Regions from separate parts of the Bacillus sp. AMCV2 genome, predicted to be linked through region 4. Evidence: predicted binding sites of a transcription regulator. Region 4 holds the regulator's gene; each other region holds the start of a gene.
What was found. The regulator Rex, encoded in region 4, represses fermentation and respiration genes when NADH is low (regulators of the CRP and FNR family bind a similar motif). The targets are predictions, from matches to a motif close to TTGTGAAATATTTCACAA.
Positions count from the first base shown of each region.

Region 1: AC0OMA_RS06855 (helical membrane plugin domain-containing protein) is a predicted target of Rex. The motif match lies at 1,535-1,552, and genes of this name have one in related genera.
Region 2: AC0OMA_RS19440 (formate/nitrite transporter family protein) is a predicted target of Rex. The motif match lies at 1,284-1,301, and genes of this name have one in related genera.
Region 3: AC0OMA_RS01795 (L-lactate dehydrogenase) is a predicted target of Rex. The motif match lies at 1,595-1,612, and genes of this name have one in related genera.

Region 1 is NZ_JBVYIB010000002.1:1,293,472-1,296,681, forward strand. It holds gene AC0OMA_RS06845 (DMT family transporter) at 1-629, opposite strand, end outside; gene AC0OMA_RS06850 (cupin domain-containing protein) at 761-1,258, shown strand; gene AC0OMA_RS06855 (helical membrane plugin domain-containing protein) at 1,647-2,069, shown strand; gene AC0OMA_RS06860 (NAD(P)/FAD-dependent oxidoreductase) at 2,109-3,210, shown strand, end outside.
Region 2 is NZ_JBVYIB010000002.1:3,766,424-3,769,633, forward strand. It holds gene scrA (PTS system sucrose transporter subunit IIBC) at 1-1,047, opposite strand, end outside; gene AC0OMA_RS19440 (formate/nitrite transporter family protein) at 1,349-2,119, shown strand; gene sacT (sac operon transcriptional antiterminator SacT) at 2,158-2,988, opposite strand; gene AC0OMA_RS19450 (hypothetical protein) at 3,028-3,210, opposite strand, start outside.
Region 3 is NZ_JBVYIB010000002.1:320,056-323,265, reverse strand. It holds gene AC0OMA_RS01800 (L-lactate permease) at 1-555, opposite strand, end outside; gene AC0OMA_RS01795 (L-lactate dehydrogenase) at 587-1,552, opposite strand; gene amyE (alpha-amylase) at 1,728-3,210, opposite strand, start outside.
Region 4 is NZ_JBVYIB010000002.1:656,164-659,373, reverse strand. It holds gene AC0OMA_RS03540 (CPBP family intramembrane glutamic endopeptidase) at 1-400, shown strand, start outside; gene AC0OMA_RS03535 (YdiK family protein) at 397-588, shown strand; gene tatC (twin-arginine translocase subunit TatC) at 626-1,390, opposite strand; gene tatAY (sec-independent protein translocase protein TatAY) at 1,397-1,570, opposite strand; gene AC0OMA_RS03520 (redox-sensing transcriptional repressor Rex) at 1,592-2,239, opposite strand; gene moaC (cyclic pyranopterin monophosphate synthase MoaC) at 2,236-2,748, opposite strand; gene AC0OMA_RS03510 (ABC-F family ATP-binding cassette domain-containing protein) at 2,874-3,210, shown strand, end outside.

The DNA.
Region 1 (3,210 bases), 640 kb from region 4:
AGCCAGAATGGAAGGCTTGCCAATGTCATTCCAAGCACGCGCTGAAATGTATCAAGCCTGCCTCCGTATTCTTCGAGCATTCTCCTGTTTCCTAACGGATAGGCAAAAGCCGCAATGACAACCGGCAGCACACTGAAAAGCAGCATCCTCCCAGAAAGCGATTCTGCATGCTGAAGCTGAATCAGAGCCGCTCCAATCAGGATGATCATGGAAGTGCCAAGTGAAACCAGGGGAATCTTTTGGCGAACGAGCTGCGGACCGCCCGGCATATCTTGTTTGACATAAAACAAAGGAGATAAGAGCACCCCGGCTACAATTGTAATTTGCCAGGTTCCGGCTATGAGCCACCCCGGACCGTATGCAGCCGCAAATGTAATCGGCGCGTAAAAAAGCACGAAGCCGACGAAGCTCCATTTGATCCAATAAAACGGCTTTTTCCTCATCTCTAGTAAGAGAGGCGTGAATGTCCCTCTCATGATGACAATCAAACATAAAAATGGCACCATAAAAATAAAGCGCAGCGAAGAGCTCCAAAGCCAGCTGCCTCCTGATAACTCCATCGCTCTGTTTAATATAAAGGTAACGGCGAAAAAGAGTGAAGCCAATATTCCGATAACGATAGCTTTCATGATATCCCTCATTCTGGCATTATTTTTTTATACTATACTATTCGGTATCATGCAGATCAATGGAATCATGAGAAAAACATCATGTTTTGCGAACCGCTATGTGTGGAAGACAAAAAAGGGAGGTGTAATTGATGGAAAAAGAGACACAGACATACTTCTTTCCGGATGACGGCAGGATTCCGAATCACCCTGATTTTCCGCTCGTGGTGTATCAAAACGCGCTTAAGGACACCGGACTGGCAGAGCGGATCGTCATCCGGCATGGCTGGTCAAACAGCTGGTCAGGGAGTGTTTTTCCATACCATCATTATCACAGCAATACGCATGAAGTCCTGATTGCCCTTAGGGGAGAGGCTGTGATTCAGTTTGGGGGAGAAAAAGGGGCTGCCATCCCTTTCAAATCAGGCGACGCAGTCGTGATTCCAGCCGGAGTCGGACATAAAAAGCTCAGCTCAAGTCCCGATTTTACTGTCCTTGGCGCCTATCCCGGTGGCGTTCAGTATGATATGAAGACGGGGAAACCGAATGAGCGGGAGGAAGCGCTCAAACAGATTAAGCAGGCGGCGTTGCCGGCGAATGATCCGATCACAGGAAAAAGAGAGCCTCTATTGGAAATATGGGTAAAGTGAAGGGGAGAAATTGCTGGATTGTCAATAACTAGTGCCGCAGAAACGATATGACATGAGCTCCATATAAATTAATTTCATAATCGAAGCAATTCACGTTCAAATTTTGTTCAAAAAGTGTTATCATATAGAAGGTAATCGAATTGGAGTTTTTTGTGTTTGCTATTTTCAGAGAGAGTAAAGGATTTTGACTTATTCAATTGTTTATTTTTAGATAAAAATAATACTGAATATGGCAAGATGAAAAACTGGGTAGTAAACATTTATTTTTGTAAATGATTGTGCACGAATTCACAATCCTTATTCTTATGCCTTAAAAGCGTGAGACAGGGAGAGGCACTACCCTTTCCAAAAAAATCAGCAAACTGCTTATAGTAAAGGAGAATTGGATATGCCAGAAACAATCGATCAAACAAATGCGTCTGTCAGCCAAAGCCAGCAAGATCTTATTGATCAGCTATTAAAGCCAGAAGTTCAAGAATCATTGACTGTTTTAGTTGACCAGCTTCCGAAGCTGACTGAGTTAGTGAATATTTTAACGAAGTCTTATGATTTCGCTCAGTCTGTAGCGACTGACGAAGTGTTAAAGAGCGACACAGTCGGTGCGATCACTGAAATTCTCGAGCCTGTAAAAGAAACAGCGAAAGAAGTAGCTGCGACTGCGATTGAAGCAAAAGACCGCGCGGAAGCAAGCAACGAAACAATTGGACTTTTCGGCCTTCTTCGCATGCTGAAAGATCCTCAAGCTCAAAAGCTGTTCCGTTTTGCTAACAGCTACCTTGAAGTCATGAACGAACGCGAAAACCAAAAATAATCTCAGATTCAAATTGATATAAAGGACGGAGGATATACGATGTCAAAACATATTGTCATTCTAGGCGCTGGTTATGGCGGAGTTCTTTCTGCTCTAACAGTTCGCAAACATTACACAAAAGAACAAGCACGCGTGACAGTGGTAAACAAATACCCTACTCACCAAATCATTACGGAATTACACCGCCTTGCTGCAGGCAACGTGTCTGAAAAAGCGGTTGCAATGCCATTAGAAAAACTTTTCAAAGGCAAAGACATTGATCTTAAAATTGCGGAAGTAAGCTCTTTCTCTGTTGATAAAAAAGAAGTTGCGCTTGCTGACGGTTCTACATTAACTTACGATGCGCTTGTTGTAGGTCTTGGTTCTGTAACGGCTTACTTCGGCATCCCAGGTCTTGAAGAAAACAGCATGGTATTGAAATCTGCTGCTGATGCGAACAAAGTCTTCCAGCATGTTGAAGATCGTGTGCGCGAGTACTCTAAAACGAAAAACGAAGCAGATGCAACAATCCTTATCGGCGGCGGCGGCTTAACAGGTGTTGAGCTTGTTGGTGAGCTTGCTGACATCATGCCGAACCTTGCGAAAAAATACGGCGTAGACCATAAAGAAATCAAATTAAAACTTGTTGAAGCAGGTCCGAAGATCCTTCCTGTTCTTCCGGATGATCTTATCGAGCGTGCGACTGCAAGCCTTGAAAAACGCGGCGTTGAGTTCTTAACAGGTCTTCCTGTTACAAATGTAGAAGGAAACGTAATTGATCTGAAAGACGGATCTAAAGTTGTTGCCAACACATTTGTTTGGACTGGCGGCGTACAAGGTAACCCATTAGTCGGTGAATCAGGCCTAGAAGTGAACCGCGGACGCGCGACTGTAAATGACTTCCTGCAATCTACATCTCATGAAGATGTATTCGTTGCTGGAGACAGCGCAGTTTACTTCGGTGCAGACGGCCGTCCATACCCGCCAACTGCACAAATCGCATGGCAAATGGGTGAGCTGATCGGTTACAACCTATTCGCTTACCTGGAAGGCAAAACGCTTGAAACATTCAAGCCAGTAAACTCTGGTACACTTGCAAGCCTTGGACGCAAAGACGCGGTTGCCATCATTGGTGCAAATTCTACACCGCTTAAAGGTCTTC
Region 2 (3,210 bases), 3.1 Mb from region 4:
AAAGAAGACGGCAAGCCCGGCGCCGCCCTGTGCGACATTCGCCATTGACCAGATCGGCAGCAAGTAGTTTTTGCCTATATCTGCAATAAGCCCCGCCTCAATCGCATGGAAGCTATGATGAACACCTGTCAGCACGATGAGTGAATACGTGCCCCCGAAAATCAGACCCGCAACAAAACCGGCATGGTCATATACATAAGTTAAAGCAACCGTAATGCCGGAACCAAGCGCTCTGCCCAGAGGGCCAATCGCGATAAAAGCAACAAACCCGGTGACAATTACAGTAACAAATGGTGTAACAAGCAAATCTACCGCATGTGGAACCACTTTTCTCGTCCATTTCTCTACCTTGCTCATCACATACACCGCAAGCAGGACAGGGATAACAGTTCCCTGGTAGCCGAGAAGCGCGATATCAAATCCGAAAAGATGCATGTAATCAGGTGTTGCTTCCGCCAATCCCCATGGATTTAAAAGAGTCGGATGAATCATGATTCCCCCGATGACCGCTCCCAAGTATGGATTGCTGCCAAACTCTTTTGAAGCGCTGACCCCGATTAAAATCGGCAAGAAAATGAATGCTGCACTTGAAAACATATCAAGCAGCTGCAAAAGCGCAGAATCCTTGCTCATCCAATGAAACGCATTGATCATACCCAGCAATCCCATTAATAGGCCGCTGGCTACAATAGCCGGGATGATTGGAACAAAAATATTAGAAAGCGTTTTCGCAAATCTCGCAGCGGGATTCAGCTTTTCTTTTGCCGCATTCTGATGATTTACGTGTTCTTCACGCTCGATATCAGCTTCTTTAGAAAAGGCATCGAATACTTTATTCACAAGGCCTGTTCCAAAAATGATCTGGTACTGGCCAGAGCTGCTGAAAGCTCCTTTGACGCCATCAAGCTCTTCTACTTGTGCTTGATCTATCTTTGATTCATCTTTCATCACTAAACGCAGTCTTGTTGCACAATGAGCCGCGCTGATAATATTTTCTTTCCCTCCGAGAAGCTCAATGAGGCGTTTTGCAGTCTCTTTGTAATCCATCTATTTCTCCCCCTTTTATTTAAACAAAAAAGACCTAAAATTCGCCAACGAATAAAGGACACAGCGATCCTTTTTCATTTACGCAAATTTTAGGTCTTGCCTGCTTTACCAGTCACAATCCCGCTTATTCAGATTAAGAATACGCTTTCATCATAAAACATGACAGCGTTTTCGTCAACTATTTTTTTAGTTAAATAGTTTGATAAAACATGTAGACAAAAATTCGTAAAAATTAATTGTGAAATACTTCACAATATCGTGCTATACTATGCTCAATCATGAAAGAAAGCAGGAAAAGACAATGGAAACTCAAGCATTGCAAAAGGTTGAACAGTATGCTTTGAAAAAACAAAACATATTCGCTTCAAGCAAAATCCGTTATGTGCTTCGGTCCATTTTAGCCAGTATGTTTATTGGTTTTGGCATTACAGCCGCAAGCAAAACAGGCAGCTATTTCTTTATGGCTGATTCTCCGTTTGCCTTTCCGGCAGCTGCTGTCACTTTCGGGGCCGCTATTCTGATGATTGCTTACGGAGGCGGAGATTTATTTACCGGCAACACCTTTTATTTCACCTATACCGCGCTTCGGAAAAAACTCAGCTGGCGCGGCACCCTGTACTTGTGGATGTCAAGCTATGCCGGCAATTTAATCGGCGCCATTCTGTTTGCCATCCTGATCAGCGCGACGGGACTTTTTGAGGAGCCTTCTGTTCATTCCTTTTTGATTCATTTGGCAGAGCACAAAATGGAACCGCCGGCTTCCGAATTGTTTTTCAGAGGAATGCTGTGCAATTGGCTTGTGTGCCTCGCCTTTTTCATTCCAATGTCTCTCAAAGGAGAAGGAGCAAAGCTGTTTACCATGATGCTATTCGTTTTCTGCTTCTTTATTTCCGGCTTTGAACACAGCATTGCCAATATGTGCACATTCGCCATCTCGCTTTTGATTGAGCACCCTGATACAGTGACACTGATGGGAGCAGTCAGAAACTTAATTCCCGTTACGCTCGGCAATCTGACCGCGGGAATAGTCATGATGGGCTGGATGTACTACACACTGAATCCTGATCAATAAAAAAACTTCCAGAGATCACTCCCTGCAAGTCAAGGCGGTTATTCCGAGAGATCTTGAAGACGCTGGACATGCAGCGTGATATAGCCGGCCTCGGATTCCGGCAAATGTAATTGATATTCATTTTTCAAAAACTCCGCCAGCTCCAGCGCACATTGATAGGCGAATGAATACTTTTTTTGGATGAAATAAAGCATCTCCTCGTCCATACGATGGAGCGCTTCATTTGATTCCAACCGGCTGACCGCGTATCGCAAATGCGTGACAAGGCGTTGATAGGAAATGCTGTTTTCATCCACCTTTCGATTAAAGTATTGTTCTATTTTCTCTATCATTTCTTTGATCATGGTCGTATGCTTCAGCGCCGAATACATGCTCTCCGCATCCATCTTCGCCGTATGGATGTGAAGGGCAATATAACCCGCTTCATCTTCAGGCAGAGACACGCCCAATGTCTCTTTTACATGTCCGATCGCCCACAGGCCGATCTCGTATTCTTTTTTATAGAGCGCCTTTATCTCATGCAGCAATTTATTCTGCACAAGCAGCCCATTTTGAATCCTTTCGATCGCAAAGGACAAATGGTCGGAAAGCGCGATATGAATGTGATCGCTCAGCGGCGCCGCGAGCTCTCCTTCCGCATAGCTGATGATATCCTCAGCTATTTCTATATGCTCCTCCGGCAGTGTTTGCAGGATTTGTTTGAACTTTTCATTCTCGTCGCGCACGACAAAGATTTTTTCCACTTTATTCATAGGGATGAGATCATTTTTCTTTTTTTGAAAAGCGATTCCCGGCCCCATCACGATTTTTTCCTGATCATCCTCTTTTATTAAAGCCGCATTGTTGTTTAATACTTTATAGATTTTCAAGAGGTTATCTCTCCCGCCAATTTGCTTTTGACTGGGATTTTACCTCCTTTTGACCGCCATGTAAAGATGCGGGCCCGCTCTCTCCTGCTTTGGCGATTCCTTGAAGGCTTGCAAACATCTTCTTTTATAAAGCGCGGCGGCTTTCGCTTTCTGCTTTTCTTCCTCATTCACAGCCATCCGCCACTCATAAAACGAAACGAGTCCTGCGGCCTGCACAGCCGC
Region 3 (3,210 bases), 340 kb from region 4:
AGACAAATCACCAATCTGCGCCCCTGTGATGACAGGAATCCCGATCGCCCCAAAGGCTCCGGAGGCGGCGTTTGCAATCAAGCAGAGCGCCGCCGCTTTTAACGGTTTAAAACCAAGTTCGACGAGCAGCGCCGCACTAATCGCAATCGGAACACCAAAACCGGCCGCGCCTTCTAAAAACGCGTTAAAACAAAAACCAATTAATAATAGCTGTAATCGTGAATCAGGCGAAATGCCGGCAATGCTGGACCGAATAATGGTAAATTTCCCGGTTTTCACTGCGATTTTATAAAGCCACACCGCCATCAGGACGATGTAGCCAATGGGCCACAGCCCGCTCCCGATTCCTAACAAAACAGAAGAAATCGCTTTTTCAACCGGCATATGAAATGCCAAAACGGAGACGAAGAAACTGACGGCTAGGGTAAGAAATGCCGCAAGAATGCCTTTCATTTTCAAAACAGTTAAAGCCAAAAGAAAAAAGAGAATCGGAGTGAGCGCCACAAGTGCGCTCACATACTCGTTTCCAAACGGATCATACAACTGCTCCCACATTGACAATCAGCCCTTTACTCTAAAGTTGCGGTTAGTTGACTTTTTGTTCTGCAAAATGAGGTTTTAAAATGTTTTTAAGGACACCGGCGCTGTGAAGAAACTGTTCTTTTTCTTTCTCATTTAAGTTCAGCTCAGTGATACCTGCGATCCCTCCGCGGTTCACGACAGCCGGCACACCGATGTACACGTCATCTGCACCGTATTGCCCGTCCACATATGTGCTGACAGTTAATATGCTGTTTTCATTATGAAGAATGGCTTTTGTAATGCGAGCAAGACTCATCGCAACTCCATAATAAGTCGCGCCTTTTTTCTCAATGATATGGTAAGCTGCGTTTTTCACATCATCTACAATTTGGTCCAGCTCCTCTTGTTTGTACGCATCGTTTTTCTCAACGAGTTCACTGACCGGCACACCGCCGACATTCGCGCGGCTCCAAACAGGAAGCTCTGTGTCGCCGTGCTCTCCGATAATATGCGCGTGCACGTTTTGAGGCGCTGCGCCAAAGTATTCGCTCAGCATGAAACGGAATCTCGCAGAATCAAGTGTTGTGCCACTTCCGATCACCCGCTCTTTTGGCAGGCCGCTGAATTTCCATGTAGCGTAAGTCAGGATATCAACCGGATTTGTCGCGATTAAGAAAATGCCGTCAAATCCGCTCGCCATGACTTCACTGACGATGCCTTTGAAAATCTTCAAGTTCTTTTCTACTAATTCAAGGCGTGTCTCACCAGGTTTTTGGTTTGCTCCGGCGCAAATGCAGACAATATCAGCATCCTTGCAGTCTTCATATGTTCCGTAAGATGTTTTGACCGGTTGTGGCGCAAACGCCTTTCCGTGGTTTAAATCCATCACATCGCCCATTGCTTTTTCTTTATTTACATCAATGACCACAAGCTCATCTGTGATCCCTTGGTTAATTAACGCAAATGCATAACTGCTTCCAACAAAACCCGCTCCGATTAAAGCTACTTTATTTACTTGTTTGTTCATCATTAATCATCCTTCCAGGGTATGTTTCTCTTTGATGTCTTTTGTTTGTGAAGTATTTCACATTTATATTGTGCAACATTTCACAAACTTTTGCAAGAGAAAAGTTTTGTCTGATTTATGAACAAAAAAGAAACCATCATTGATGGTTTCTTTCGGTAAGTCCCGTCTAGCATTGCCCTCAATGAGGAAGAGAACCGCTTAAGCCCGAGTCATTATATAAACCATTTTGCACATAATCAAAGCCAGGCTGATTCTGACCGGGCACTTGGGCGCTGCCATTATTAAAAATCACTTTGGCGTTGGTTGTATCCGTGTCCGCGGGCAGCGTCAGCGTGTAAATTCCATCTGCATTTTTAGTCATTGGTTTTCCAGGCCAAGATCCGGTCAATTCAATTGCCCGGCCCCCATCATGTTTATAGATATAAGCATTTACTTGGCTCCAATGATTCGGATTTTGATAGCCGATGGTTTTGGCCGAAGCTGGATCTCTTTTAACAAAGCTGTATTCCTCGGTCTTCGTTACCCCATCACTGTTCGTTCCTTTTAATATGATGGTGTATGTTTTGCCAAATGGATCTCCTTTTCCGATTGTGAATTGATCTCCATCCTTAAACGCTGTCTCTGGTCCATTATTGATTTGATAAACGGCTTTTGTTGTATTCGCATCTGCACGCAAGGTAATCGTCAGTTGATCATTGAAAGAATGTGTTACACCTGTTTTGTAATTCTCAAGGAAAACATGAGGCGCTTTTGCAATATCATCAGGATAAAGCACAGCCACAGATCTGGCATTGATCGTGCCTGTCAGTTTACCATCGTTCACTTGAAATGAACCCGCCCCAGCTTTATTATCATACCTGCCATTAGGCAATTTTGTTGGCGTATTGATAGAAACAGAGGAAGAACCTGTATTTGCCAGCACAACGCCATGTGAGCCGCGCTGATTCATAAATATCTGGTTGTTTCCATTCGGGTTCGAGAGTTCCTCAGGCTGTCCAGCCATCACATTGTGAAATCTATTGACCGCAGTGATAGCCTGATCTTCAAATAAAGCACTCCCGCGATCGCCTATTTGGCTTTTCCCCGGGAATCTCACACCATTTCCGCCTCCCTCAGGTCTAGAAAAGAAAAGAGGCGTACTGCCTGAACGAGAAGCTATCACCGCCCAGCCTAAACGGATATCATCATCGCTCATCCATGTCGACTCTTCATCATCATTGGCATACGTATCATGCGACTCTACCCATGTCACTAGCTTGTCCGCAGACACATCTGATGCATAGTGGGAGATATTCGACACGCCCAGATTACGATTCTTTAAAGCGGACCTTATGGAATGCCCATAGTTAGACGCTGTCACATTCATATAATTCGCATAGGCAGCATCTCTTGAGGCACTATCCTGCAGGATTTCTCCGTATTGGAACTCTGCAGATGTATTTGTGATATTCGGCCAAAATTGACTGCCGTAACTCCCATCATCCGGAAGCTCTATATGTTTGGCGGCATCAAATCGAAAACCGTCTGCCCCGTCATTCAATGCTCTTTCTAAGAAACGTTTCAAATAGGACTGTACTTGTGTATTTTGTGTATTCCAGTCATACAGCCCGAGCAATGAATTCTGCGTGACATCCCATCGATCAGACCAGTTTTTAATTTGT
Region 4 (3,210 bases):
AAGAGAATCAGAAAATACACAAGCGATTCTGGATGTCATTCAGGCAGTCCCGCTCATGATTATCGTTTCTTCCATCGTCGGGCCTATATTAGAAGAAATCATCTTCAGAAAAATCATTTTCGGCGCGCTGTACGAAAAAACGAATTTCTTTTTTGCAGGACTGATCAGCTCGGTTATCTTCGGTATTGTTCACGCTGATTTGAAGCATCTCCTTCTATATACAGCAATGGGCTTTACATTTGCATTTTTATATGCGAGAACAAAACGGATATGGGTGCCGATTTTCGCCCATTTAATGATGAATACATTCGTCGTCATCATGCAGCTTGAGCCTGTTCGGAATTACCTTGAACAGCTGAGCACACAAATGCAATTGATTATTGGAGGATTATTTTTATGAGAAACCCGGTAGTTTGGGGAATGATCTACTTTGCCGTAGGGTGCATCTTTACTTATCTTGCCGCAAGCTCGCCAGGCAGCATGTGGTCATTTTACTCCATCCTGCTGATGGTGTTCGCCGCTTACAACATCAGCATTTCTTTTAAGATGTTCGCCTTTTCATTTAAAATCAAAAAGAACCAAAAATAAAGAAAATCCATTTCTCGCATGAGAAATGGATTTTTTATTATTGCCCAGAAGACACGTCCCGATCGGCTGCACTGCTTTTCTGTGCTTTCCGATAAGCGGCCTTCGATATAAGGATACTGATTTCATATAAAATCAAAAGCGGGACTGTGACCATCATATGGGACAGAAGCTCAGGCGGTGTAATCAGGGCTGCGATCACCAGCAGCGTAAAATACGCATACTTTCTGATTTTCGCCAAGAACATCGGTGTCACAATTCCGAGCCTGGTCAAAAACATGAGGATGACCGGCATTTGAAACAGCAGTCCAAACGGAATCGTCAGCTGCAGAAGAAAATGAAAATATTCATTAATTCCGATCACCTGATTGACATTCAAGTCCTGAGAGATCCGCTTCATAAAATCAACAACAAAAGGAAATAAAATATAATATGAAAAAGATAAGCCCGCTAAAAACAGCAAAATAGAGATCGGAATGTAGCTGAGCGTTACTTTGCGCTCTTTCTCATAGAGACCCGGGCTCACAAAAGCCCAAAGCTGATAAAGAATAACCGGCGAGGTCAGGACTATGCCGATGATAAACGCAAACTGCATAAACACATAAAGCGGGTCTGTCAGGTTAAACGCGTTAAGCGTAAGCTGCTTCGCTTCATCTGTTTCTTGCAGATACACAATAATCGGCTTTGCTAAAAAAAATCCAGCAATAAAGAAAACGACAAACGCCAGCGCTACAATCAGCAACCGTTTTCGAAGCTCAGCAATATGCTCCAGCAGCGACATTTGATTCACTTTCATTCGTGTCATCCTAACTTACTGATCTTCTTTCTTTTTTTCCTCTTCATCACTCGTTAATCCTTTAGTAGCGTTTTTGAATTCACGAAGTGTGTCTCCCGCTGCTTTCCCCAATTCAGGCAGCTTTTTGGGACCGAAGATAATCAGAGCAACGATTGCGATAACAGCAAGGCTTCCAGGACCGATCGGCATATTTGGGCTCCTCCTTTCCCTCTATTCGATTTCCTCTAAAACTGAGTAATGCTTCAAAAAATAAACCAGTGACTGAAGCTCAACTGCTAAATCTATATGATGAATTCGAATGTGTTCCGGCACATTCAAACGGGCCGGCGTAAAATTAAGGATTCCCTTGATTCCTAATGCGACCAATCTGTCTGTAATGGATTGAGCGGCAACTGCTGGCACTGTAAGAATGGCAACTGATTCATCTTTTACGTGTTGTTCAAGGTCATCAAGGTTATAGACGGGCACGCCGCCTACCTCAGTTCCTATTTTACTCTCATTTATATCAAAAGCCATAGAAATTTTTGTGTTATTATTTTTTGTGAAATTATAGTGAAGAAATGCCGTTCCCAAGTTCCCGACACCAATCAAGATGACGTCTGTCATCTCGTCCTGATCAAGCGTTTTTCGGAAAAAAGACAGCAAATAATCCACATTATATCCGTATCCTTTTTTGCCAAGAGCTCCAAAATAGGAAAAATCCCTCCGAATCGTGGCAGAATCAACCTTTACGGCATCACTGAGTTCAGCGGATGATACACGCTGTTTTCCAGACGCATGCAGATTCTTTAAAAAGCGATAGTAAAGCGGCAGCCGTTTCGCCGTCGCCTGCGGAATTTTTGATTGATCCTTATTCATTTTTGGTCCTCCAAATTATACTCGGATAGTTCTCTTTTAAAGTCACCGTTTTTCCCGCCTGTCTTCTCCAGCAAGAAAGTAGGGCCGATGACCATCCCCTTATCAAGGGCCTTGCACATATCGTAAACGGTAAGAGCGCACACCGATGCAGAAGTGAGCGCTTCCATTTCCACACCTGTACTCCCTTTCGTTTTGACCTGTGCTTTTATATGAAGTATAACTTCTGCTTCTTTTATTTTCCAGTCAAACGATATATCTACCCCGCTCAATGAAAGCGGATGGCACATCGGAATGATATTCGACGTTTGCTTTGCGGCCATAATGCCTGCCACCTGTGCGACAGCCAGTACATCTCCTTTGCCGATATCGTGACTCTGTATTTTCTCGTACACCTCATTCTTCATGTGTACGCTTGAAACAGCCGCCGCAGTACGGACAGTCGAAGATTTTTCGCTGATATCCACCATCTGGGCTCTGCCCTGTTCATTAAAATGAGAAAATCCATTCATACTAAAACGCTCCTTAAACAGATCATACACTATTTTCTTCTCTATGTCTTATATGGCCAATGTATTGTTTGCTGACTTCTGGTTCATAAGCTACACTTAACTTATTATAGCAGAGGTGAAATAATATGATGATCTTACAAATTAATCAGCTGTCCAAATCGTTTGGTGCTGATACTATTTTAAACAATATAAAGCTGGAAGTCAGAAATCGTGATCGCATCGCCATTGTAGGAAGAAATGGCGCCGGAAAATCCACGCTCCTTAAAATTATCGCAGGCCAGCTTTCGTATGAAAAGGGCGAAATTATTAAACCGAAAGATATTACAATGGGATATCTCGCCCAGCATACTGGCTTGGATTCTAAGCTTACCATAAAAGAAGAGCTGCTGACTGTTTTTGACCACTTAAAAGCAATGGAAAAGGAAATGCGGGCTATGGAAGAAAAAATGGCGGCAGCTGACC